DNA from 4 places in the Siminovitchia sp. FSL W7-1587 genome. Region 3 is predicted to be linked to each of the others. Evidence: riboswitches for the same ligand, from Rfam matches in the RefSeq annotation. Region 3 holds a riboswitch; each other region holds the start of a gene.
What was found. Region 3 has a riboswitch for cobalamin ahead of NST31_RS07690 (ABC transporter substrate-binding protein). Riboswitches for the same ligand answer to the same signal wherever they lie in the genome.
Positions count from the first base shown of each region.

Region 1: it holds a riboswitch for cobalamin, as region 3 does, so the genes downstream of both, NST31_RS12885 (ABC transporter substrate-binding protein) here and NST31_RS07690 (ABC transporter substrate-binding protein) in region 3, are expected to answer to the same signal.
Region 2: it holds a riboswitch for cobalamin, as region 3 does, so the genes downstream of both, NST31_RS00185 (ribonucleoside-diphosphate reductase subunit alpha) here and NST31_RS07690 (ABC transporter substrate-binding protein) in region 3, are expected to answer to the same signal.
Region 4: it holds a riboswitch for cobalamin, as region 3 does, so the genes downstream of both, NST31_RS19140 (InlB B-repeat-containing protein) here and NST31_RS07690 (ABC transporter substrate-binding protein) in region 3, are expected to answer to the same signal.

Region 1 is NZ_CP150169.1:2,746,834-2,752,918, forward strand. It holds gene NST31_RS12875 (hypothetical protein) at 421-570, shown strand; gene cls (cardiolipin synthase) at 1,049-2,251, opposite strand; cobalamin riboswitch at 2,360-2,568, shown strand; gene NST31_RS12885 (ABC transporter substrate-binding protein) at 2,700-3,668, shown strand; gene NST31_RS12890 (iron chelate uptake ABC transporter family permease subunit) at 3,631-4,692, shown strand; gene NST31_RS12895 (4Fe-4S dicluster domain-containing protein) at 5,073-6,085, shown strand, end outside.
Region 2 is NZ_CP150169.1:32,714-38,798, forward strand. It holds gene NST31_RS00185 (ribonucleoside-diphosphate reductase subunit alpha) at 1-2,066, opposite strand, end outside; cobalamin riboswitch at 2,202-2,379, opposite strand; partial or broken gene NST31_RS00190 (ATP-binding cassette domain-containing protein) at 3,183-3,521, shown strand; gene NST31_RS00195 (undecaprenyl-diphosphate phosphatase) at 3,818-4,633, shown strand; gene NST31_RS00200 (hypothetical protein) at 4,679-4,876, opposite strand; gene NST31_RS00205 (YIEGIA family protein) at 4,893-5,774, opposite strand.
Region 3 is NZ_CP150169.1:1,638,051-1,644,135, forward strand. It holds gene cobD (threonine-phosphate decarboxylase CobD) at 1-572, opposite strand, end outside; gene cbiB (adenosylcobinamide-phosphate synthase CbiB) at 547-1,509, opposite strand; gene NST31_RS07685 (adenosylcobinamide amidohydrolase) at 1,506-2,978, opposite strand; gene NST31_RS07690 (ABC transporter substrate-binding protein) at 3,083-4,051, opposite strand; cobalamin riboswitch at 4,183-4,365, opposite strand; gene NST31_RS07695 (histidine phosphatase family protein) at 4,401-5,030, opposite strand; gene NST31_RS07700 (GNAT family N-acetyltransferase) at 5,096-5,566, opposite strand; gene NST31_RS07705 (L,D-transpeptidase) at 5,772-6,085, opposite strand, start outside.
Region 4 is NZ_CP150169.1:4,080,135-4,086,219, reverse strand. It holds gene NST31_RS19145 (DUF4430 domain-containing protein) at 1-138, opposite strand, end outside; gene NST31_RS19140 (InlB B-repeat-containing protein) at 232-3,642, opposite strand; cobalamin riboswitch at 3,868-4,056, opposite strand; gene NST31_RS19135 (PhzF family phenazine biosynthesis protein) at 5,122-6,045, shown strand.

The sequences.
Region 1 (6,085 bases), 1.1 Mb from region 3:
CCTTAATAACTAAGGTTTCCCTTTTTTTTTGTCAAAGTTATATGCAAGAGTAGGCGGAAATCTATACGAACACATTACTGATCAACTTGTATTATGATAAAGATTTTTTTCATTTGGCGGCAAGTTAAATGGTCGAAGCCAAAATAAATCTATCCAGTGGGGAGATGCGATTCAGCGGAACAAGGCTTTTCCCCTCGAGCGCTGATCATCCACGGAACACCTGAATGTAAGTGAGCAAGAGACAGTAGAAGACAAATTTCAGAAAATCCGTATCTTCCACTCTTCATTCGCTTGTCATCTTTTTTTTGAAAATGAGCCATTTGGCGCACTTCCGAAACGGCTAGGCCTCCATCAACAACCAAGCAACCAATGAGTCGTAAAAACACAGATAAAAAACCTCTCCGGAAGATCAGGGGGAGGATGATTCTTCCGATAGATGACCAAGACCAAACAGGCTGTTCAGGTTCGGGTAGCGCTGGCGAACAAGGGAATTGCCGGATCAATCAAGGAAACTTGCTGCTGGATGCCATTTGCGCCCTAGAGGACACCCAGGAGATTTCCGTTTACTGAACGAAAGGGTGAAAAGCTGGAAGGAATGACCGATACAGTCCATGGGTTTATTGTTCTATTTGGCAAGTGAAAAAATGTATGAACTGGCAATGTAACATCCATGCGACTTGCCAACAGTCTTGCGAATGCAATAAAGATTTTCGATAACAGAAGGTCGGTCAAAAGCAATAAGTGAGCATGATGACGAACCGGTCGCTTCCAGCTTTCGTTAAAACCGGGTCTCCAAAGCTTTCGATCCAAATAGGTATCCAAGACCGAGAAAAGAAGAAAAGCATAAGTGTGAACCAATCCATGAACCAGAGCATCAGCTGTATTTATTTGGCATACCACTAGAAATCTATAAGCGTGGTTAGTGAGTGTGGTTTTTAAAGATGATAAAGCACCAACAGCTCTGCCCATGTTTTCTGGTACACATTGTGGAGCGGAAATGCATCTTGGGCACTATAAAGGGCTGGCCCTGGAAAAAACAGTTTATGCGCTATAACAACCCTTTTATCAAACCTCCAATCCATTCTATTATCCGGAAACGGATGTTCACCGCTTGAAGGTCGCGGTGACTTAATTGTGTCGATTGCATGATGTCTTCGGCAATTATTTTTTTGACATGGGCAATAAATTCATGGTCGTATATAAAGCAATTGATTTCCTTATTTAACAATAAGCTTCGATAGTCGAAATTGGCTGTGCCGATGTCACAAACAGCATCATCAAACAAGAGAACTTTCGCATGGAAAAATCCTTCTTTGTATTGATATACGGTGCCTCCTTTGGCCAGTATCTTCCGCAGGTAGGGAAATGATGCTTCTTTGACGATGGGATGGTCGGACATTCTTGGTACAAGAATCGTCACTTTTACATTGTTTTCCAAAGCTTTTTCAAGAGAAGCCATGACTTTTTTCGGTGGAATGAAGTAAGGGGTGCCAATGAAAATGCTGTTAGTAGCCTTTTCAATATGGCGGATGATTTCCTCTTCTGCACCAACCCCTTCTGTTGGGAAAAAGCGATGGGTAATAGGCCCTTCAGCGAGCGAAGGGAATAAAGCTTGTTCATCGAAATCTGTTACCCCCGTCGCTCGTTTCCAATCCCGCAAAAAAACGCTCTGTAAATCGGCTGTCCCCGTTCCTTCAATGCGCAAGTGATAGTCCCGCCAAGGAGAAAGAAGTGAATCAAGGTCAATGTACTCTTCTCCAATATTATAGCCCCCCACATAACCGATCTTTCCATCAATCACAGTGATTTTCCGGTGGTTGCGGCGTTGGAGGGTAAAAAAGAGAAACGGCAGGCGAGGGGTGTTGCAATAATGCACTTCGACCCCGTTCCTCCGGGCTTTTTGGATGAGTTGTTTGGACACCGTTCTTGATCCAAACCAATCGAGCAGCAGCCGGACTTTGACACCACTTTTTGCACGGTCCATCAAAATGTCGAAAAACAGCTTGCCAAACGAGTCGTTTCTTACTATGTAAAATAATACGTGAATGCTTGATCGGGCGTTATAGAGGTCATCAAAATACTGGATAAACAAGTCAGTTCCCCGGACAAGCAGTGTGATGTCGCTTTTTCTCAAGGGGGATTGCGGCGGTTTGCCTCTTTTTCGGGCAATAAAGCGGCCGATATAATAGTCGGTCATGCAAAATGAGACTAAAATGATAACAATTGCTGTAAAGCAGGCAAGCCACTTCAATGAGAACCCCCCTCCTGTCCATGAATATATGCCCGTTTAGTATTCCCATTTTGGAAAAGGAAAAAGCTGTGAAACGAAAGTTTTTCATGTATAATATCTGTATAACTCCATATGTTTAGGCAATCGGTGGCTTTTTGTTGAAAATCTGTTTCGGAACATTCAGTAAAAAGCTGAAAAGGGAAGTTGGTGCAAATCCAACGCGGTCCCGCCACTGTAAAATGGGAGCGTCCTGAGATAACCCACTGTGTTTTGGTACGGGAAGGGGCAGGAAGCGATGATCATAAGCCAGGAGACCTGCCGATTTCACCTCTACAAGTCAACCTGCGAGGATGGGGAGATGAAGCTCGGATAAATAAAGTATGATTTTATCTGGCACTGGTTGTGTCTTTCCTGAACATCTCTGCATGGAGGTGTTTTTTATTTTTAAAAAGAAATGGGGATGGATTTGGTGAAAAGAATACATATGTTATTAGCCGCGCTTTTCCTTGTGGCCGGGCTGTTGGCTGGCTGCGGAAGCAAAGATGAACCAAAGAATGAAAGCGTGGAACCTAAGACGACGGATGAAGCCAAGGAAACGGGTTTTCCGATAACGATTAAAGATGGAGTGGACAAAGAAGTCACGATTGAAAAGAAACCGGAAAGAATCGTTTCGCTGATTCCGAGCAATACGGAAATTGTGTATGCAATCGGTGCAGGCAATGAAGTGGTGGGTGTTAATGAGAACGACGATTATCCTGAGGAAGCGGCGAAAAAAGAAAAGGTTGCCGGAATGGAGTTAAATGTGGAAAAAATCATTTCTCTCGAACCGGATCTTGTTCTTGCCCATGGATCAGGAATGGACGTATGGGAAGGCGGATTAAAGCAGCTTGAGGAAAGCGGTGTGACAGTTCTTGTTGTACATAACGCGCAGAGCTTTAGTGATACGTATGAAACGATTGAGATGATTGGGAAAGCCACGGGACATGAAAAAGAAGCAGAAGAAGTCGTACAAGAAATGAAATCCAAACTGGAAGAAATCAAGGAAAAAGCAGAGAAGATTCAAGAAGAAGAGAAGAAGTCGGTTTTTGTCGAGCTCTCCCCTCCTCCCGAAATGTATGCAGCCGGGAAAAACACCTTTATGGATGAAATGCTGGCTATTATTAACGCGAAAAACGCTGTGGAAGAAGAAGGGTGGCCAAAAATGAATGAAGAGGCCATTATTGCGATGAATCCCGATGTGATCATCGTCAATTATAGTTATGTGGAAAATGCTACCGATGCAGTAATGGCACGCACTGGCTGGCAAGATATGAACGCGGTAAAGGAAGAACGGGTCATTGCGGTCAACGAAGATTTGGTGAGCCGATCCGGCCCACGTTTGGCTGAAGGAGTAGAGGAGCTTGCAAAGGCTGTTTATCCGGATGTTTTCAAAGAATAATCCTTTTTTTCCCTATATCATTGCGATCGGGCTGTTGATTGCCGTAATGCTTGTCAGTATCTCGACGGGTTCCGTAAAGGTGCCCATACTGGATGTTGCACGCATTATTGGCAGTGAAGCTTTTTACCTTCCGATCGAATTTCCCTCTGATCCCATGTATACGAATATTGTCATGAATATTCGTTTGCCCCGCGTCGTGCTTGCCGGACTGGTGGGAGCGGCTTTGGCGATTGCCGGAGCTGCTTTTCAAGGGCTGTTGCGCAATCCACTGGCGGACCCTTATACGCTCGGTGTTTCATCGGGCGCTTCAGTTGGCGCGGTCATTACACTTTTTTATCAATTGTCCCTGCCTTTGGTTGGAATGTATACACTGCCGCTATTAAGCATTGTTTGCGCATTTATTACCGTCATTTTGGTACTTTCTTTTGCGCGCAGCATTGACAGAACGATGAAAGTGGAAACGATCATATTGACGGGGATTATTTTTAGCTCTTTCCTTGGCGCCTTTATCTCGTTGATGATTGCTTTATCCGGAGAGGAGCTGCGCCAAATCATCGGCTGGCTTTTGGGAAGCGTCTCGATGAGGGGCTGGAGCTTTGTGAAAATTATTTTGCCGTTTTTACTGGTCGGCAGCCTTATTCTTTTTTGGAACGCGCGTGAACTGAATGCGATCGCTTTTGGAGAAGAACGGGCCAAACATCTTGGCGTCAACGTAGGCCCAAGAAAGGTGGCCGTCTTGGCGTCCAGCTCTGTCCTGACAGGGGCGGCTGTCGCAGTGTCGGGAACGATCGGTTTTGTGGGTCTTGTCATTCCCCATCTGGTGAGAATTGTCTGGGGGCCGGACCATAAACACTTGCTTCCGCTTTCTGTTTTGGCGGGAGCGTCTTTCCTCATCTTGGCAGATCTTGTGGCTAGAACGATCATCGATCCTGCCGAGCTTCCGATCGGAGTGATTACCGCATTGATCGGGGCCCCGGTGTTTGCCGTCATTTTAATACGAAGAAAATTAGGGAAAAGAAGCTGAAGGCTGTCCGGTTTGGGCAGCCTTCCTTTATTGTGTAAAGGAAAACCATAGGATGGGCGTGTGGTTCCGAATAGTTTATTGCGAGGGTTAAAAAAAGCTTCGCTTTTACAGGTAGAAGCAAAGAGAAAAAATAAAAAGGATAGGGCATTTTGGGGTTAGCCGGAAGAGTAGGACGGTTGGCGAACTTTCAGCAATAGAGGCTTTCATCCCTAAAGTAAACCACCCGTTTACATGAACGAATTTTGATGAATCATAATAGAATTTCTCGAATCCATAGCAGGTTCCATCTTGACTGAATGCTCATTCATTATATAATGGTAGTAACAAGATTCGGAAAAGTGCCGGTTTTAAAAATAGATGAGAAGGGGGCACCAACTGTTATGGATGGATTGCTATTGCTGAATTGGCTTGCTTTTGTATTCGTAACCGCTTACGGCGTTTACTTGTTTGTGTATGTGGTAAGAACACGGATTCAATTTATTAAACTGGGAAAAAAAGAAGAGTTTGATCGCAATGTGAAAGAAAGGCTTAAAAATATTTGGACGTATGTGTTTGGGCAGAAAAAGCTTTTAAAGGATAAAAAAAGCGGCATTATCCATGTGATGTTTTTTTATGGTTTCATTCTCGTGCAATTTGGGGCAATTGATTTTATTTGGAAAGGGCTTGCACCGGGATCCCATCTTCCGCTTGGCCCTCTTTATCCGGGATTTACTTTTTTCCAGGAGCTTGTCACGCTTGTCATTTTAGTGGCGGTGGCCTGGGCGTTTTACCGCCGTTACATTGAAAAGCTTGTGCGCTTAAAGCGGGGATTTTATGCTGGGCTCGTATTGCTTTTTATTGGCGGACTGATGGCTTCCGTCCTTCTGGGGAACGGAATGGCCCTCATCTGGGAAGGGGAAAATCTTACATGGACGGAGCCTGTTGCGTCAGGCATTGCGGCACTGTTTGGCTGGATGAGCCCGTTCGCAGCGGCGGTTGTGTTTTACGTCGCGTGGTGGGTGCATCTGCTTCTATTACTCGCTTTCTTAGTATATGTGCCTCAATCGAAGCACGCCCATTTAATTGCCGGTCCGGCTAATGTGTACCTGGAGCCGCTTGACAACGACGCGAAGTTGAAGCCGATTGATTTTGAGGATGAGTCCGCCGAGACATTCGGTGTAGGAAAAATTGATGAATTTACAGATCTTCAGCTTCTTGACTTATACGCGTGTGTGGAATGCGGCCGCTGTACAAATATGTGTCCTGCGACAGGTACAGGAAAAATGCTGTCGCCGATGGATATTATGATTAAGCTGCGTGACCATTTGACGAATTACGGGGCAGCTGTTACAAGAAAGCAGCCTTGGGTGCCGGCATATGCATTTGCCAATACGCTTGGAAACAGAATCGCAAA
Region 2 (6,085 bases), 1.6 Mb from region 3:
TAAGCGGATTTTCGGTATATGTTGTACGTATGATGGGTTAAATCTGGTGCCACAACAGGCAATTTGTAATCCTTTTTTTCTTCAAAGTAAAAAGGCTTGAAAATGGGATCGATGCTGGCTGTTGAGCCTGCAATAACGGATGTGCTGGAGTTGGGTGCAACTGCCATTAAATACCCGTTTCTTATCCCGGCGGTTTGAACTGCTTCCATGACCTCTTTCCACTCGTCTGATCTGTCACCGGCCAGATAGCCCCGTTTCTGAAAATAAGTTCCTGTTTCCCAATCACTGCCTTGGAACAGAGGGTAGGGCCCTTTTTCTTTTGCCAGCTCGACACTCGCGCGAATGGCCAGCAAGGCGATTTTTTCATATAATTGGTCTGCAAGCTCCACGGCCGTTTTTGATTCCCACTCAATGCCGTTTAAGGCCAATAAATGATGCCAGCCAAATGTTCCCAGTCCGATAGCCCGATATTTTTGATTGGTGATGACAGCCTGTTTAACGTCAATGGTGTTTAAATCAATGACATTATCCAACATTCGGATTTGGATGGGGATCAATCGTTCCAGTACATCGTGCGGGCCATCTATTTTTTGAACCGCTTTGGCCAAATTAATGGATGAAAGATTGCAAACGACAAAATCACCAGGTTTTTTATAAGTAATGATCGTGTCTCCATCTATTGTTTCATCAAATTGCACAGTGGGGGACATGTTTTGCATAATTTCGGTACATAAATTACTTGAATAAATCATTCCCGCATGCTTGTTCGGATTCATGCGATTCACTTCATCCCTGTAAAACATGAACGGTGTTCCTGTTTCCAACTGGGATTTCATGATTCTAATCATGATTTGAATTGCCGGAACCCGCGTTTTAGTCAAAGTCTCGTTTTGAATACATGCTTCATATTTTTCTCTGAAAGTGCCCGCGCCTTTTTCTTCGTCATAAAAGTCTTCCAGCGAAAAGCCCATGACTTGTCTCACTTCATGCGGGTCAAACAAATACCAGTCACCGCGTCGTTCCACTTGCTCCATAAAGAGATCGGGAATACATACACCCGTAAAAATATCATGCGCCCGCTGACGGTCGTCGCCATTGTTCAGTTTTAAATCGAGAAAAGAAAGAATATCCGCATGCCACACATCAAGATAAACAGCAACAGCGCCTTTTCTCCTTCCGAGCTGATCAACACTAACTGCTGTATTGTTCAACTGTTTAATCCAGGGAAGAACCCCGGATGACGCGTGTTTGAATCCTTTTATGGAGCTTCCACGGCTTCTGACTTTCCCCATATAGACCCCGATGCCTCCGCCGTCTTTGGAAAGCCTGGCAACATCTGTGTTGCTGTTGTAAATGCCGATCAGCGAATCTTCCACCGTGTCGATGAAGCAGCTCGAAAGTTGGCCATGCGCAAGTCCGGCATTGGCAAGAGTAGGAGTGGCGACTGTCATGTACAAGTTCGACAACGCCCAATAACTTTCCTGAATCCACTCTTTTCTTTTTTCCTTTGCCTCATCCTGCATTAAATGCATGGCGATGATCATCCAGCGTTCTTGCGGCAATTCATAAACATTTTTTTCATGATCCGTTGCCAGGTAACGCGTCGCCAATGTATGAAGTCCTATGTAATCAAATAACAAGTCACGCTCCGGATCAATGATTTGTTCCAGCTCCCGAATCTCTTTTTCACTGTATTTTTCAAGTAAACGAGTCGAGTAAATTCCGAAATCAGTTAATTGCTTGATTAATTGATAGAAATCCCCGTATTTTTGTTTTTTGTCATAGGAGCGGTTGATACTGGCCTGTTTGTACAAGTTTGCGAGGTAGATTTTTGCGGCAGTGTATGTCCAATCCGGGTTGGCTTCATCCGTATTTTCCAAAGCGGCTTGAATGAGAAGGCCCGTTATATGATCTTTATGATATTCATTTTTAGATTCTATCACCCGGACAACCTTATCGATGTATGCGGGACAGTTTAAGTCCGCGACCCTTTCTATAAAACGCGATAATCTCTTTCGATCAAATGGCTGCTTTTGAGATTCTTTTTCAGCAATAATGGTTGTCATTTTCTCACCTTTTCTTCATTTTTTAAAAATAGAAAAACCCGCTCCGGGAAGAGAGCGGATCAAACGATAGGAGAAAAAAGCGCACGAAAAATGACGGTTTCCACTATCGTTTCATCTTCTCAATCCCCGAAGAATTGAAACTGTGACAAAAAAGGCAGGTCTCCTGACTTATGCATCGTCCTACTTGGTCACCTTCCCGTTTAAAAAACAGTGGTATTGCCGTTCGTACGCATTTACAGTTGCGGGGACAGTTCCGGCTTTTCACCGGATTCCCTTTTAAGCCCTTTTGGGCGCCTTCTTTGTTGTGTCACTATATATTGTGTTTTATTTGATTGTTACACCTAAATATTGTATCTACTAAAATATAACATGGCCAAAACCAATTGACAAGCAAAATATCGTTTTCCGGTTGAATAAACGAAATGCAACATTCAAACATGAAAAACGGAGACAAACTGTATGTGATAAAGTCGGCGAGAACACAAACAATCGTACCACAAACAAACACGCCTTTAAACATCTGGCCGCTTTTGGGAAATATCTGCCCTTCCTAACGGAGGAAAACACAAGACGCGTTTCTCCTTGAGCGCGGCGTTGTTAAGGCTATTTTCCCAAGACAGCCATTGAAATATGAAGAAAAACCGAAGCATATAGCTTGAACATGGTAAAGTGATCGAATTCATCAAGCTTGCCGAGAAAAAGAGCCTGTAAGTCAATGGTAACCTGATGCTATTTGTTATAGCGTTTTTTTATGTATACAACAATGCTAAAAACGAATGGGTCGGCCGCAAAAACATTTGGATCACACTCCGACTTATTCCGATACGGTGGTGAAAAAATGAATTTCTTTTACCAATATTTTTAGTTTATTAAGATTGATGGGGAAAACCAGCGGTTGCCGAAAAGACAGGGTTCGAATTTTTGCTCGTGATCATTATAGTAACAACAATCATAGCCGGGAACAGGAACGACATTCCTCTAACGAATTTGAGAATCTGACACGCCACACGCATGTGACATGTTTGTCACATGCTTTTATCATTTGTTCGTCGAATCGAAGGAAAAAGATATCCAATCCTTTTATGATCAATATATCAAGTAAAGGATTGAACATAATTGAGTATTCTTGAAGCGCAAAAAATTTATAAAAGTTACGGAAATAAATTTAACAGGCAGGAAGTTTTAAAAGGAATAGATATTCAAGTGGAAAAAGGAGATTTTGTCAGTATCTTGGGCGCGTAAGGCTCGGGAAAAACGACATTGCTTAACGCCCTTTCTTCCATTGACAAAGTGAGTGAGGGGACGATCAAAATTGATGGAAAAGACATCGTCGGCATGAAGGAAAAGCAACTTGCCGAATTCCGCAAGCATCACCTCGGCTTCATTTACCAGGAATATAATTTGCTGGATACGTTAACTGTCAAAGAAAATATCTTGCTGCCTTTGTCCATCAGTAGGGCTCCTACTGAATGTTAGTTGAACCAATCGGGCATTTAGGTGCCGTTTTCTCCCACTTAAACCTTTTGTATCAACTCATCAAGTCTTGAAGTGGGAGTCTTACGGCACCTTATATGCGGGATAAAGTTGCTTTGGAAGTATCCCGCGTTTGACTTCTCTCCTTAAACAGCGGCTTATGGTCTTGAGTAAAATGGCAATTTAACAACATTACTGTTTTTCATTTTATTTGCCAAATATAATTGAAAAGCAAACGTAAAAAAGGTATTCTAGTAAATCGGGGATGGTGAGATGTGATGGAAATAAATATAATGGAAACTATTAAATATATCGTGCTGGGGTTGATTCAGGGAATTACCGAGCCAATCCCGATTTCATCCAGCGGGCATTTGGTGCTTGCCCAGCACTTTTTAGGAATTTCCACAAAAAAGTTGACATTTGAATTGCTTGTAAATGCAGGTTCTTTGATTGCCGTTTTAATTATATATCGTAACGATATTATTCGTCTTGCGACGAACGGCTTTTCTTACATATTGCATCGAAACGAAGAGGCGAGGGATGATTTTCGCTTCATTGTCTATTTAATAATCGCCACGATTCCGGCCGGAGTCATCGGTGTTCTGTTCAATGACATGATTTCGGAAACGCTAAAAGGAGTACATATTACTGCCGTTACCTTGCTCATAACGGGTGTAGCGTTGTTTTTAATCCGAAATTTAAAAGGAAGAAAACAGGATGGAGATCTGACGCTCAAGGACGCTATTGTGGTCGGCTTTGCACAGGTGGTAGCTTTAATACCGGGAATCAGCCGCTCAGGAGCGACGATTGTCGGTGCGATGGGCATGGGCATGAGACCTGAGACAGCACTGCGCTTTTCATTTTTACTGTACATACCGGTCAGTGTGGGCGGAACGATCCTAAGCATTTCCGACATGGTGAACGACCCTGACTTAACAACATTGTTTATCCCGTATATAAGTGCTTTTGTTGTTTCCATTGTGGCTTCCTATTTTTCTTTAAAATGGTTTATGAACATTATGGAAAAGGGAAATTTAATTTATTTTAGTATTTATTGTTTCGTCGTTGGGACACTTGTTCTCATTTTTGCTTGAACTTGCCGGCTTGCGGGGCTACTCGCAAGCCGTTTTTTCATACAGCTATCTTGCCACAATGATAATGGTCTGGTCATTAATCTCATGTGCTGCGGAATCAAGGATTTTTCCCAAGCTGCTGCTTATCTTCTGCAGTTCTTCCTTGTCATGAACAAGGAATACAGGAGCACCGCCACCAAGGATCACGTTTTGATTTTGAGTAACGATGGCGGCAATCTTTGCTTTGTTTTCTTCTGTATCCACGTCAAACCACCCCAGTTTATCTGTTTTTTCCTTTGTCCCCTTCATTTGGCAGCCTAATCGCACTATCCAACACTGGAACATGCTCCAGTACCGTTTTAACTTGTTCAAAATCTGTTTCTAGCGGCATAATGAATAAGGCGACTCTTCCATCATTCATATCTCGTTTGGATAGAGGGACGATATCGGGTTCTCCTGTATCGAGGTAGACGCCGAGTATGTTGGCAACATGATGGAGCATCGCCTGTCTTTGTCCAAGGTGTGAAATGGTGACGACACTGTTTTCATGTTTCGGTGTAATAATCGCCCCAACCCCTCTTTTGAGGATGAGCTGCCGGCTGGCTTCAAGGCCTACATTCTTTATATGTATATCCTTGACAAAAAGCTGGGGCCCCTCAAACCGGATCTCCCCCTGAGAAACTGTTGCGATGGCTGTCAGCACTTTCCCGGACATATTTTTTTTGACGACAATCAGCATGGCCAACCCGCTCAAAAGTCCGGCCCAAATGGAGAAAACAGCAAATAGTGTTGTCACGAGGCTTGTAAACATGACGAGATAGTTTCGGCTTTCAAAAGCTTGCGCCATCCCCTCGATAAAAGGCGCCCCGCGCTTGACCAATTCACTTGAATCAACATTGGAAAGTGTCTCCCTTTCCATTTTGCGGACTTCGCGAAACTGAGTTGCAGCCAACCCCAAAAAAGTAACCGCAGTCCAATTGGATTCTAAAACGGCAGGAACGGCAACCGCCCCTATAAAAGAAGCAATAAAACCCATTGACAAATGAATGATCCGGCCCTGCGGATAAGTTGGATATTGCCTAAAGTCTGTCCGCAGCAAAACAATGCGGGCAATGCATCCAAAAATGATGCCGATTAGAACAATCAACAAATATCGGTCCATTCCCATGCTCCTTTTTAGGAAAAAAACTTCCATTATATGATGCCGCCAGGAACAAAAAATATGAGCATAGCGTTTTATTTTTTCATTTTTTGGCTATTATCAAACATTCAAATTTGGATGGGGGAGGGAAATGAAGGATTAGGCATCATACGGGACCGTTCAACGTATTTCGAGCAGTTTTTCATGTTTTAGCCAAAATACCGCTTAAATATGAAGGATAGGCTTGTTTGAAATATGGACAGTTGTTCGGTAAGCTAAATAATGATACACGAACTGCTGTTCAACTTGCCATTCGTAATTGTGACAGTATC
Region 3 (6,085 bases):
AGAAAATCTTCAAATGCTTCATCCACAATGAAAAAGCAGTCATGCTCTTGACAAGCCGCCAATATTTCCAACAAAACAGATTGTGGATAAGTCGTCCCCGTCGGATTATTCGGATGACATAAAAACAACGCATCGGCCTCTTTGATTTGTTCCAGTAAAAGATCAGTATCAAGCGTCCAGCCACTTTCTTCACTCAGTTGAAAAAAAGAAACGATGCAGCCATTCGCCCGGCATATTTTTTCATATTCCGTAAACGTTGGCTGAACGATGATAATCTTTTGTTTCGCCAACAGTTGCCCCAATAATGTGAAAAGCTCCGCTCCGCCGTTCCCCAAAAGAACCGCGTCATTCGACAGCCGCTCCTTTGCGGCAATCAATTCAACAAGCCTTTCACCTTTCGGATCAGGATAATCGACGATATGATCCAGCCAGCTCCCCCAATGTTCCTTTATGGCAGGGGGTGGTCCAAATGGATTGAGATTCACACTAAAATCAAGCACATGCCCGGGTTTTAATACATCCAGTGATTCGTATAGATACTTTGGATTAGATCCATGTAAAGGCCAGTTCACATGCGACTCCCCCTATCATCATCAGCAGCAGGAACACCAGGGAAGTCCTTTTCATGATCGTAACCGTCTGCATAATATGGTCGATGTTCAAGTTTTCCAGACCCTCCCCCATTTCCATCCGGTATGATTTTTTTCCCTGATACACATTCACTCCGCCCAAGCGAATACCGAGCAGAGCAGCGACAGCCGCTTCTCCCCAGCCACTGTTTGGACTCGGGTGTTTTTTGGCATCCCGGAGTAATACGGACCATGCGTGGCGATACGTTGTTTTTACCGGCTTCATGACACACATCATCATGATAGCCGTAAGCCTCGCCGGAATCCAATTGAACAGATCGTCCAATTTGGCGGAAGCCCAACCATATTCCCGATAACGCTCGTTTTGATAGCCGACCATGGAATCACATGTATTGACCGCCCGATAAACGAGGGCAAGCGGCGCTCCCCCGATAAGCCCCCAAAAAAGCGGCGCCGTAATTCCATCACTCGTATTTTCAGCAACCGTCTCGACCGTCCCCCTGACGATTTCTGCCTCCGGAAGCCCCAGTGTATCGCGGCCTACAATATAAGACAGTTTTTTCCGGGCTTCCGGGAGGTCTCCGTCCCGTAAAGGCTCGTATACTTCACGAGCGGCTTCACCCAAGCTTTTTTGAGCAATCGTTGTTGATATGATGACTGCTTCAACGAGGATTCCCGCAACAGGATGGATGTGATAACAAAGCGAGACAAGAAAAAATCCCGTAATATAGACCATGCCGATAACAGCCAAGACCATGGCTGTTCCTTTTAACTTCCGATGCGATCCCCGATTCCAGCGGCGGTCTAAGAAAGAAATCATTTTCCCTATCCATTTAACAGGATGAGGCCAATCGGGCGGGTCCCCAATGGCCAAATCAAGCAAAAACGCGAGGGCAATGGCTGTTAAATGGGCGGTCAACGAAGGCCGTTCCTTTGTAAATGATTATGCAACGCTTCTTTTGTACATAGAAAGACACCTTTGCCGACCAGCCGGCCAAGTAGCGTGATCGAACCGCCAAAAGGAAGAAACGGCCCTTCCTGCGTTGCCGCAATTAATATACTATCTGTCGATGTTCCAGTCGCAAGGGTGCCTGTCGAAGAATCGACGACTTGACATTCGTGCAGCGCTTTTACCTTTGCTTCAGTTGCCGTCATAATGCTTTGTATAAAAGCTTCCTCCGTTAACTTACCGTTTACGAATACCCATGTGTTAATGGTTCCGGGGGACACGAGAACCCGGTGTCTTTCACCCAATGATGCATCGACGGCATTCCCGGCACCCGCGGTCACGACAACAAGCACAGACAAACCAGCTTCCTCAAACACCTGGTGGGAAACATCGTGCAGATTCACCGCCGTCATCATCCCGACTGTTTCATTCGGGTCATATCCATGATCTTTTAAATAAAGGATCATCTCTTCCTTAAAATTGTCGCATTGATAGTTTTTGTCCACATGCCGGTTGACAAAAGAGCGGTGCCAGCCCACGCCTGATCCGGTAACCCCCGATGACATCGTCCGCAGCGGGACCGGTGATTCAAATGTAATGGTCTCATTCGATACTTTCAGCATGCTTTCTTTCAGCAATAACGGATTATGCCCACTTGGCCATTGATGCGGAACGAGCATCATTTGTGGTTTCGGCACTTTTGGGTGCGGATATTTTTCAATGTCCGCTTTATAAATACACTGAATTCTTTCTTCTTTTAACACCTCAGCAGGCGCATCGCATATTTGCTTTTTTCCTTCATGCAAAAGCAGCAAGCGGTCACAGTACAGACCAGCCAAGTTCAAATCGTGAAACACGGAAACGACTGTGAGATTCTCTTCTTTTGTCCACTTTTTTAATAGATCGAGCAGTTCTTTTTGGTAGGCCAAATCCAAGTGATTCGTCGGCTCATCTAAAAGAAGAATTTTCGGCTTTTGTGCCAACGCCTGTGCCAAAAAGACGCGCTGTCTTTCCCCGCCCGAGAGCTCTTCCAACGGACTTTCGGCATATTGGAGAATGCCTGTCTGCTCCATCACTTCGTGAATGATCTTTTCATCTGCCTCATCAAAAGAATGAAACAAGCTTTTTTGATGGGCATACCTCCCTAAAGAAACGGTTTCTTTCACTGTGTAATTAAAAGCCAAAGATGACATTTGCGGGAGGACAGCCGTTAACCGGGCAAATTCTTTCGAGGAAAAAGATGAGATGGGACGGCCGGCCAGCCTCATTTCACCCGACTGAAGCGGCATCGTATTGCTCATCATCTTTAAAAGCGTTGTTTTTCCGCTCCCGTTTGGACCGATGATGCCGAAAAACTCCCCTTTTTGTACTTGAAAAGATATATCTTGAACGACAGGCTTACGCCGATAGCCACCCGAAGCTTGAATAACTTCAATCATGGGAATCTCTTCTTTCATGCTTAATATGGTAATGAATCGTGCCTCGTAAGGATGTTTCCTTCTAAAAAATGGCGTTCGGCGAGAATCCCCGCCCTATCCGCCAATTATTGAAATGCATCGGGATACACTGCTTTTGCCAGTTCTTCAACCCCTTCCGCCAGACGGGGACCGGGACGATTGATGAGATCGGAGTGCACATCAAAAACCTGTTTTTCCTTAATGGCCGTAATATCAGTCCAGCCTTCACGCTTTAACACTTGTTCCACCGGATTATCCACATAGTTGCTATATGTAGTAATGATGACATCCGGATTCATCTTGATAACAGCTTCATCATTTACCTTCTGCCAGCCGTCAATTTCTTTAGAGGCGTTTTCTGCATGAATAATCGTGAGGAGTGTATCCATAAACGTATTGTTACCTGCTGTATAGATTTCCGGTTCGGGAGATATTTCCATAAAAACCTTTTTCTTGTCTTCTTCTTTTATCCCCTTGACCTTAGCTTCAACATCGGCGATTTTTTTCCGCATATCCTCTATGACCTTTTCCGCTTCATCCACTGTATTTGTCGCTTTTCCGATTAACTCAATCGACTTATACACATCATCCAAACTTTCCGAGCTGTTGACAACAAGCACCGGAATGTCTGCCGCTTTTAATTGCTCTACAGCTTTTTGATCATTGGAAGGGTCAACCAGCACAAGCTGGGGGTCTAAGGAGAGGATTTTTTCTATATTCAACTCAAGGCCGCCGATTTTTTCCTTCTGGGCCGCTTCTTCTGGATAATTGTCATGGTCGGATACGCCGACAATTTTATCACCCAATCCAAGGGCAAACGCAATTTCAGTGTTGCTTGGGAGGGCGGATACAATTCTTTCGGGTTCCTTTTCAATCGTTATCTCTTCTCCGTTACCGTCCGTTAATGTGACTGGAAAAGCCGCCTGTTCCGATTGTTTCGTTTGTTGTTCGGATGGTTGATCTGTTTTTCCACTTTTTTCAGCAGCCTGATTACAACCGGTCAACAGGCTGAACAGCATGAAAATGGATAGTAATAAAATGTGGAATTTTTTCAATGTTTCTCCCCCTGTAAATTGTTTTTTTTCTCAATAAAAAAACATCTCTTCGCAAGAGATGTGTGCAGTTTGGAACAGCCATCCAATATTAGATGGCGATTCCACCAGTACACCTCCCTATCCTCGTAGGTTCATGGCGTGAAGAATCAGGCAGGTCTCCTGGCTTATGGTCATCGTGATCGCTGTTCCTTCCCATGCAATGAAACACAGTGGATACTCAGCTCACTCCCATTCACAGTGGCGGGACCGCGTTGGATTTTCACCAACTTCCCTATTAAGTCTTTTCATAAGACACCCCATTCTTTCCATATGAAATTGTCAACTTGACTTTAGTATACATGATCGTCTCTTATTGTACAGTTGGATTTTTCAATGAAAGATGGCTCAAATCCCCTTCCGAGAGAATTTCAATTTGGCTGCCGGCTCTTTTTAAAGCCGTTACACTCGTTCCTTCGATATAAGGAGTTTTCCAAAGCTGGTCCATGTCAAGCTGGCGGAAAATAAGCTGCACCATTTTCACGACAACACCATGGGTAATGATACAAACATGGCCAGATTCATAGGTGGATAGCAATTCTTTGACTAACGCCTCGACTCTATCTTTTACTTCGTAAAAGTTTTCCCCAGACGTATGAACATATTTACTTGGTTGATGCCAGTAATGATGATATTGCTCAGGATAAAGCTCCTTAATTTCTTCCATTGTCTTTCCTTCCAGATCTCCAAGATCCATCTCCATCAGTCGCCCATCAACGGTATAGGAAGAAAAGCTTTCTCCATGAATCAACTCCAGCGTCCTCACGGCACGCTTGCTCGGACTCGTGTAAACCGCTTGCCAATCTATCTCTTTGAACTTTTCTCCAAGCAGTCGCGCATCTTCCACTCCTTTTTCAGTTAAACCGGAATCCCTCCGGCCTTGAACTTTTCCCGCAACATTCCATTCTGTCTGCGCATGTCTTATAAAATATAAATACAGCATAAGTACCCTCTTTCTATACGGTGATTCGTTTTCATTTTTCGTATCATACTGAAATGTAATGATAGTTATAGCGCCTTAACAAACAACACTCTATCTTGTTCAACACCATCATAATCACTATGTACATCAATGCCATCCACCTGTTTATCTCCTTTTTCAATGACAAAACCCATTTTCGTATGGTAAGCGATAGAGCTTTGATTCACTGGAGATGTGACACAGCGAACTGTTTTAACCGCTTTTTTCTTTACATGATCAAAGAAGGTTTGATAAAGTTTGCGCCCGATACCGTGTTGGCGGTAATGGGGATGTATGCCAACAAAATGGATATAGGCTTCTTTCTTGCGTGATTGCGATAATAATCCAATCAGAAACCCGATTATTTCCCCCTTTTCTTCAATGATATAACTAGTGTCTTGAAAATGATCAAAGAATAGTTTGGGCAGCATATCCGTCATCGTACGACCATTCCACCACTCATTTAACACAGAAATAATGATCTTGTAATCTGAAGATTTCACGTTTCTTATATTCATTATCCTGCTCCTCTTTTTTAGGTATAAAAACAGCCCTATCCAAAGGGACAAAGCTTCGCAACTTTTTTGAAACAGACAATTTTATTGTAAATGACTCCTAAATACCGCATCTTACTTTTAAAACGGCATTTCGAGTAGTCTCTTTTTAAGAATAGCCCACTCCTTGCAAAAAGAAAATATCCTGCGGCAAAAAAAAATCCGGCCCCTACCTATGAATCACAACCCGCGTCCCAATCGGAATTCGGCGGGCAAGATCCAGCACATCACGATTATGCATTCTAATACAGCCATGTGAAACGTTTTTGCCAATGGAAGAAGGGTTATTTGTCCCATGAATTCCGTAATGGGGCTTTGATAACCCGATCCACATAACACCAAAAGGACCTCCGGGATTCCGCTGTTTGTTGATGACCGCAAAGTTTCCGTATGGTGTTGGCGTTAACATCTTGCCGACAGCAATCGGGTACGTCTTTATCAACTTGTTTCCGTCAAAAAGCTTGAGCTGGTGTTTCGTCGTTG
Region 4 (6,085 bases), 2.1 Mb from region 3:
TGTAATCGTCACTTCAGTTGATTCTATTGTGTTAATGCCGTCAACTACCGAGTTGGCACTTGCCGCTGATGTCATAAAAGGCATTAAAAGGATGAACAAAATGAATAATAAAGAACAACGTTTCTTTAGTGTATTCACACCTTCGCCTCATTTCTTTTATTAATGAACGTACTACAAAGTGGGCGCTCTAAAACCGTGAGCAACCTCACGATTTTAGAGCTGGACTTCCATTTAAACTGATCTTTTTTTACGGACGAAGTAAATGGCTATACCTGCGATGATGAAAACTAGACCAATGATCAGCAAATTAAACATATTGGTCGCTGTGTTTGGCAATTTTTTGGCGCCGTTGGAAGCTTTTTTCTTTCCATATTCTTGGTTCTGTTTGGCATTTGCATGATCACCAGAAGGACGCTCTCGTTTTTTATCTTTATTTTCATCTTCGGCCGTTTTAATTGCGGGTGAACCAACAATGCCCTCATTTTCCGGATCTTGTGCTTGATTCTCCTTTTCTAGTTCGGTTAATTTTTCCTCGAGCGCTTCAAGCTTACTCATATTTGAAACATACTGCCTTTGCTCTGCCGTTAAGTAATCATATGCTTCTCGGGCGGCGGCTACTGCTTCCTTATGCGCGACAGTCAATTTGTCCAGATCAGGAAGTTCTTGGATCATATTTTCAACGATTTCAGCTGCTTCCTTGTTTTTGGCTTCTTGTTCCAAAATGATTATTTTAGATTCCAATGCAGATAATTGCGCTACATTTGAAACTAATTTTTTCTGCGTTTCTGTAAGACGATTATAAGCTTGCCGCACTGTTATGACCGATTCTTTATCCGATAAATTGATATCGGCTTCTTTCGGAAGCCTATGAATCATGTCCTCCACCTTTTTAGCAGCTTCTTTATCTGCTAATTCGGCCGCTATTTGTAATTCTTTGAGTTTCGCCTCTAGTGCAACGAGCTTATTGGTATTAGCCACTAATGTTTGTTGGACCTGCGTTAATTGATCATATGCCTTGCGCGCTTCCGCGACCAGTGCTTTCTGGTTTAGTGATAGTTGCGACACTTCAGGGAGCATGTCAATCATCGTTTCCACTTTTTTGGCCGCTTGTTTGTCCAGTTCTTCCTGTTCCAATTGACTTAATTTCGTTTCAAGTGATGTGAGTTTTTCAATATTCGGCACTAACTTTTGCTGGGCCTCTGTTAAGCCATCATAGGCTTGTCTTACTTTGGCAACAGACGCTTTATCATCTAGATGGATTTCCGATTCATTTGGAAGCCCGGCGATCATCTGTTCAACGATATCGGCAGCGGCCTTATCCGCCTCGATTTGTTCCAATTCGAACATTTTTGCTTCAGTTTCGTCGAGTTTTGCTTTATTGGCCACTAAATCTTGCTGTGATGCTGTTAAACGATAAAACGCTGTTCTCGCATTTTCAACGATTGTTTTATGGTCTAATGTCAATTCTTCGACTTCAGGCAATTCAGCAATGATTTGTTCGACAGCTTGTGCCGCTTCTTTATCTGCTACTTCTTGCAATACTTTCAGCTTTGCCTCTGTCTCAACAAGCTTTTCTACATTGGCGACAAGACTTTGTTGTACTTCTGTTAAACTGTCATAAGCCAAACGGGCATTTTCTACTAACGCTTTATCTTCTAGCTTTAGATTCGCCGCTTCTGGCAGCTGTTGGATCATTTCCTCCACTTTTTTAGCGGCTTCTTTATTGACTAAATCTTGTTCTAACTCTAATAATTTCGCTTCTAACGCTTCAAGCTTTTGTATATTGGCAACGAATGTTTGCTGCGGTGGAGTCAAGTTGTTATAGGCCGCTCGCGCCCCTTCAATGGCCTCTTTATCATGAAGGGTTACATTCTCGATATCAGGCAAAGCCGCAATCATCTCTTCTACTTCCTTTGCTGCTTCTTCATTTGCGCCTGACTCATCCACCCATTTTGCATAAAACGTTTTATCTCCATAGCTTCCGCTCGCGATAGCTGTTACTCGTTCGCCTTCAAAGCTTGGATTGTCATACCAGCCTTCAAATAGATAGCCTTCATGTTCCATTTGCCCGGCTGCCGGAAGTGGAATTTCCGCGTCGTCTATCGTATATGTTTTCGGTATGTCATCCCCAATTAAAGTCCCGCCATTTGTTTCATAATGGATGTTATATTCAATGTTGTCATACTGTGCATACAATGTAATATCGTGTTCCGGCATGACGAGCTTTTCACCGGGTAGATAATCCGTGCCGCTTCCGTCTTGTTTGGAATTCCAAGCTTTGAACTTTTTCCCCTGGATGTTTTTACCTTCGGGAATTTGCACTAACGCATAAGGTGAAACCTTGTTTGTTTGTACTTCACCATTAGAATGGAAGTTGGCATCATGTTTTTTAGCAGCCATGTTTTTGTATTCGCCGTTTTTCATATCGGTCATATCATATAAGGCATTCATTCCTTTTTTAAACCGATCATAGGCAATCAGTCCATAAAGCGATTGTTCGGTCGCCATGGCATTTACTCTATGTCCCGAACCACCGCCGCCGTCATTTCCTGTCGTGACATGCTTAAAACCGCCTATTTCTGGCGAAGAACCACTGCCATCATCCCAAAAAGTGAGGAGTGCATCGATCATATTATTCGTCCAAACGCCGTCTTGAACAGCGCCTTTTTGAATAAAGCTTACATGTTTGCCAATCCGCTTAAGCTCCACCTTTTCTTGTAATGGATCGATGCCGAGAGCGGTTAGCGCAACGATAACTTGGACAGTACTTTCCGCATTCACATTTCCAAAAGCGGCGTATGCTCCGTTCTCCTGTTGCAGAACAGACAACATATAAATTCCTCTTTCCACGGCTGCCGCAAACTCTTCATATGACGCCTCCGCCCCGCTCGCAGCATAGCGCTTTTCATCACCATAGTACGGAGCTAACGCTTGCAGCGCCATCCCTGTAATATCCGGGTCTGGGTTGCCAAATAAAGACCAGCCTCCCACCGTTCCGTCAGCTTGCGTAATCTCTTTACTTAAAATGTAATCAATCATTTTTCCGAAAGTATTTACGTCCGGATTTGTGGAATCAGGATAAAATTCATATCCTCCCGTATTCATCGCGATAATTTCCCAAATCGGCCCATTAATTCCTTGCCTATAAGAAAAACGATATGAGCTGGATAATTTTTCAATAAAGTCGTAGCCTGCTACATCTGTAATATCGTAGCCTAATGCTGTAAGCGCCAGAATGAGACGCGACCATTCAGTAGATTTAGCCCGATGAAGGTTTCCTTTTTTATCCGCCACATATTGTTCGATCCGGCCAAGATAATCTTCAAAATAGGTATCTGGCACATGGTTCATGTAATCGTGACCCGCATACATGCCTCGCAATAAACCCATGACAGCCCATTCTCCACCAACCGATCCCATACTTGGCTTTTCTAGCGTTTCAAGTATGTACCTGGAGGAAGCATTCATATAAAAACCGATTTCCGGTTCCTTATCTTCCCAGAAGCGAATGTCCAACTCTTGATAACCTGTTCTCGGATCGTAAGCCTTCCCAAAAGCAACTTGCGGCACAATGCTTAACATCAATAGAAAAGTCAGTAAAACCGCAGATAACCGTAACGAACGCTTCTTAATAACCCCCACTTTTTTCCCCCCACATTTGTCTGTAGAGCTTGTTCTTGTCCGAGTATGTAAAATGACGCTCGAGAAAAATCTTTCCCTCCTCCAACTTCGGAAAAACGAAAAAGCCTTGGACTTCCAGAGAAGCCCAAGGCGATTAGGTATTTTGCAAATCTATAAACATAATAGATGGTTGTCTCCATCTATATTGATGACATAGTGACTCATACTTCACCTTTCTCCGGAAGGCTACATATATACGCGTTAGGCAGTTCTCCTGACTTTTGGATCATCGCTTCCTTCCGCCTTCCCGGGGTATTCCCCAGTGGCATAATGGAAAGTCGCTCCTCAATTACAGTGGCCGGACCGTTCAGGACTTTCACCTGATTCCCTTTTAATCTTTTACAAATAAAAAGAACCTAATTCGTTTTTCCATTATTCAGTTGTAATTTGGAGTACAAGCTCTCAATTTGAAATGTTACAGAATTCTAAAAAAAATGTCAACTTTCCAAAGCAAGAATTGGTGGTTTCTTTATGTAATTGCTTCCAAACAAACCTTTAAAAAACGATTAAAACCTGTAAAAGTTGTGAATAAAATAAAAAACAAAATCTTCATGTCTTTTCCTGATGTGCCTAACATCATATGAATCAATGTTTTTTTCCAAAAATAATAGCTGTTTTCTAAAAGGAATTTACAAATATTGTCCTGTATATGATTTTTTATTTTTCACAATCGAACCCGGTGTTCCTTTGACAATGATTTGATCGCCCTTTTCTCCTCCTTCAGGGCCTAAATCCACAATAAAGTCGATCTTCTCTATTTGCTAATCATCCAAACTGTTCAATCATCCGTTTACTTGCTCGAAATCGTCCGGGATATATTGGGAAAAATAAACCGGCAAAGTCTTGCCGAAGCCAGGCAAGTAACAATGGATTCACTGGCATATATGGATTATCAAATTGCACAACAGCTTTTCGGTTCACATTATTTATACAAGTTAATAAAATTACTAAAACAAAAAGTTTATTTTAGAAGTATGCGATAAAGAGGAAGTTGTACATAAAGTGAAACTTCATTCAGTAGGGCTTCTACTGAATGTTAGTTGAACCAATCGGGCATTTAGGAGCCGTTTTCTCACACTTAAACCTTTTATATTCACTCAAGATGTTGATGTGGGAGTATTACGGCACCTTACATGCCGGATAAAGTGAAATTTCATTCAGCAGGCGTTTTCTTCCATCTTCTACTGAATGTTCGTTGACGAAACGGGCCATTAGGGGCCGTTTTCTCCCACTTAGACCTTTGGTATCAACTCTGGTCTTAAAGTAGTGTATATGGCATCTTACATGCGGGATAAAGCACATGGTCTTAACATAAAGGTTGTTACTATGAAAAAACAGGTTTCGTTTTTCACTAACGGGGTCCATTTTTTATTGAACAAGAAAGCCATTATACATGATACAATCAACATGAGTTTCTAAATCTTGGTGGGGGGATCGGGTGTGAAGTCAATAACGGTTTATCACTACGATGCGTTTAGTAAAGAACCTAATAAGGGAAATCCAGCGGGAGTCGTTTTAAGCGGAGATCAGCTGACAGATGCCGAAATGCAAGAGATTGCTTTTAAAGTAGGATTTAATGAGACGGCATTTCCAGTTGCATCCGAAGCCGCAGACCTGAAAATACGATTTTTTACACCGGGTCATGAAATGAATTTATGTGGCCACGCTACAATGGCAACTGTTTATGCGCTCCAAACAAAAGGATTATTGGGCGATAAGACCGATTTTACCATTGAAACAAGGGCTGGGATTTTACCGATCACGATTAAATCAACAGCCGAAAACGACATATGGATCACCATGAAACAAGCTTCTCCAACATTTAAAGAGTTTACAGGTTCCATAGCGGATTTGGCTGGCTCCCTTGGGTTAAATAAATCTGATATCCATGATCAGTTACCTATTTTATATGGAAGTACCGGTACTTGGACATTATTAATCCCTATAAAGAAATTGGGCGCTTTTAAGAAAATGAAACCCAATAACAAAACGTTCCCTTCTATTTTAAAGGAGATGCCAAAAGCTTCTGTCCATCCATTCTGTTTGGAAACGCATGATTCACACGCCGATATGCATGCCCGGCATTTCTCTTCACCATATTCCGGTACGATTGAAGACCCGGTAACGGGTACTGCTTCAGGGGTAATGGGCGCTTATTATGCGAAATACATCCATACTCATTTTAAAGATTCTCTGAACCTTGTTGTGGAGCAGGGTCATGAAATCGGAAAAAACGGCCGGGTTATCGTGCGAGTTTCAAAAAACAGTGACTGTCTCGATGTTGAAATCACCGGAAATGCCGTTTATGTGAAAGATTTCGAAGTTTTGCTGGATCATGATGAGATTGTGAAAAATAATACTTAAGCAACCCTGTTTCATGGCAAATACATACTACTAAAAGTAC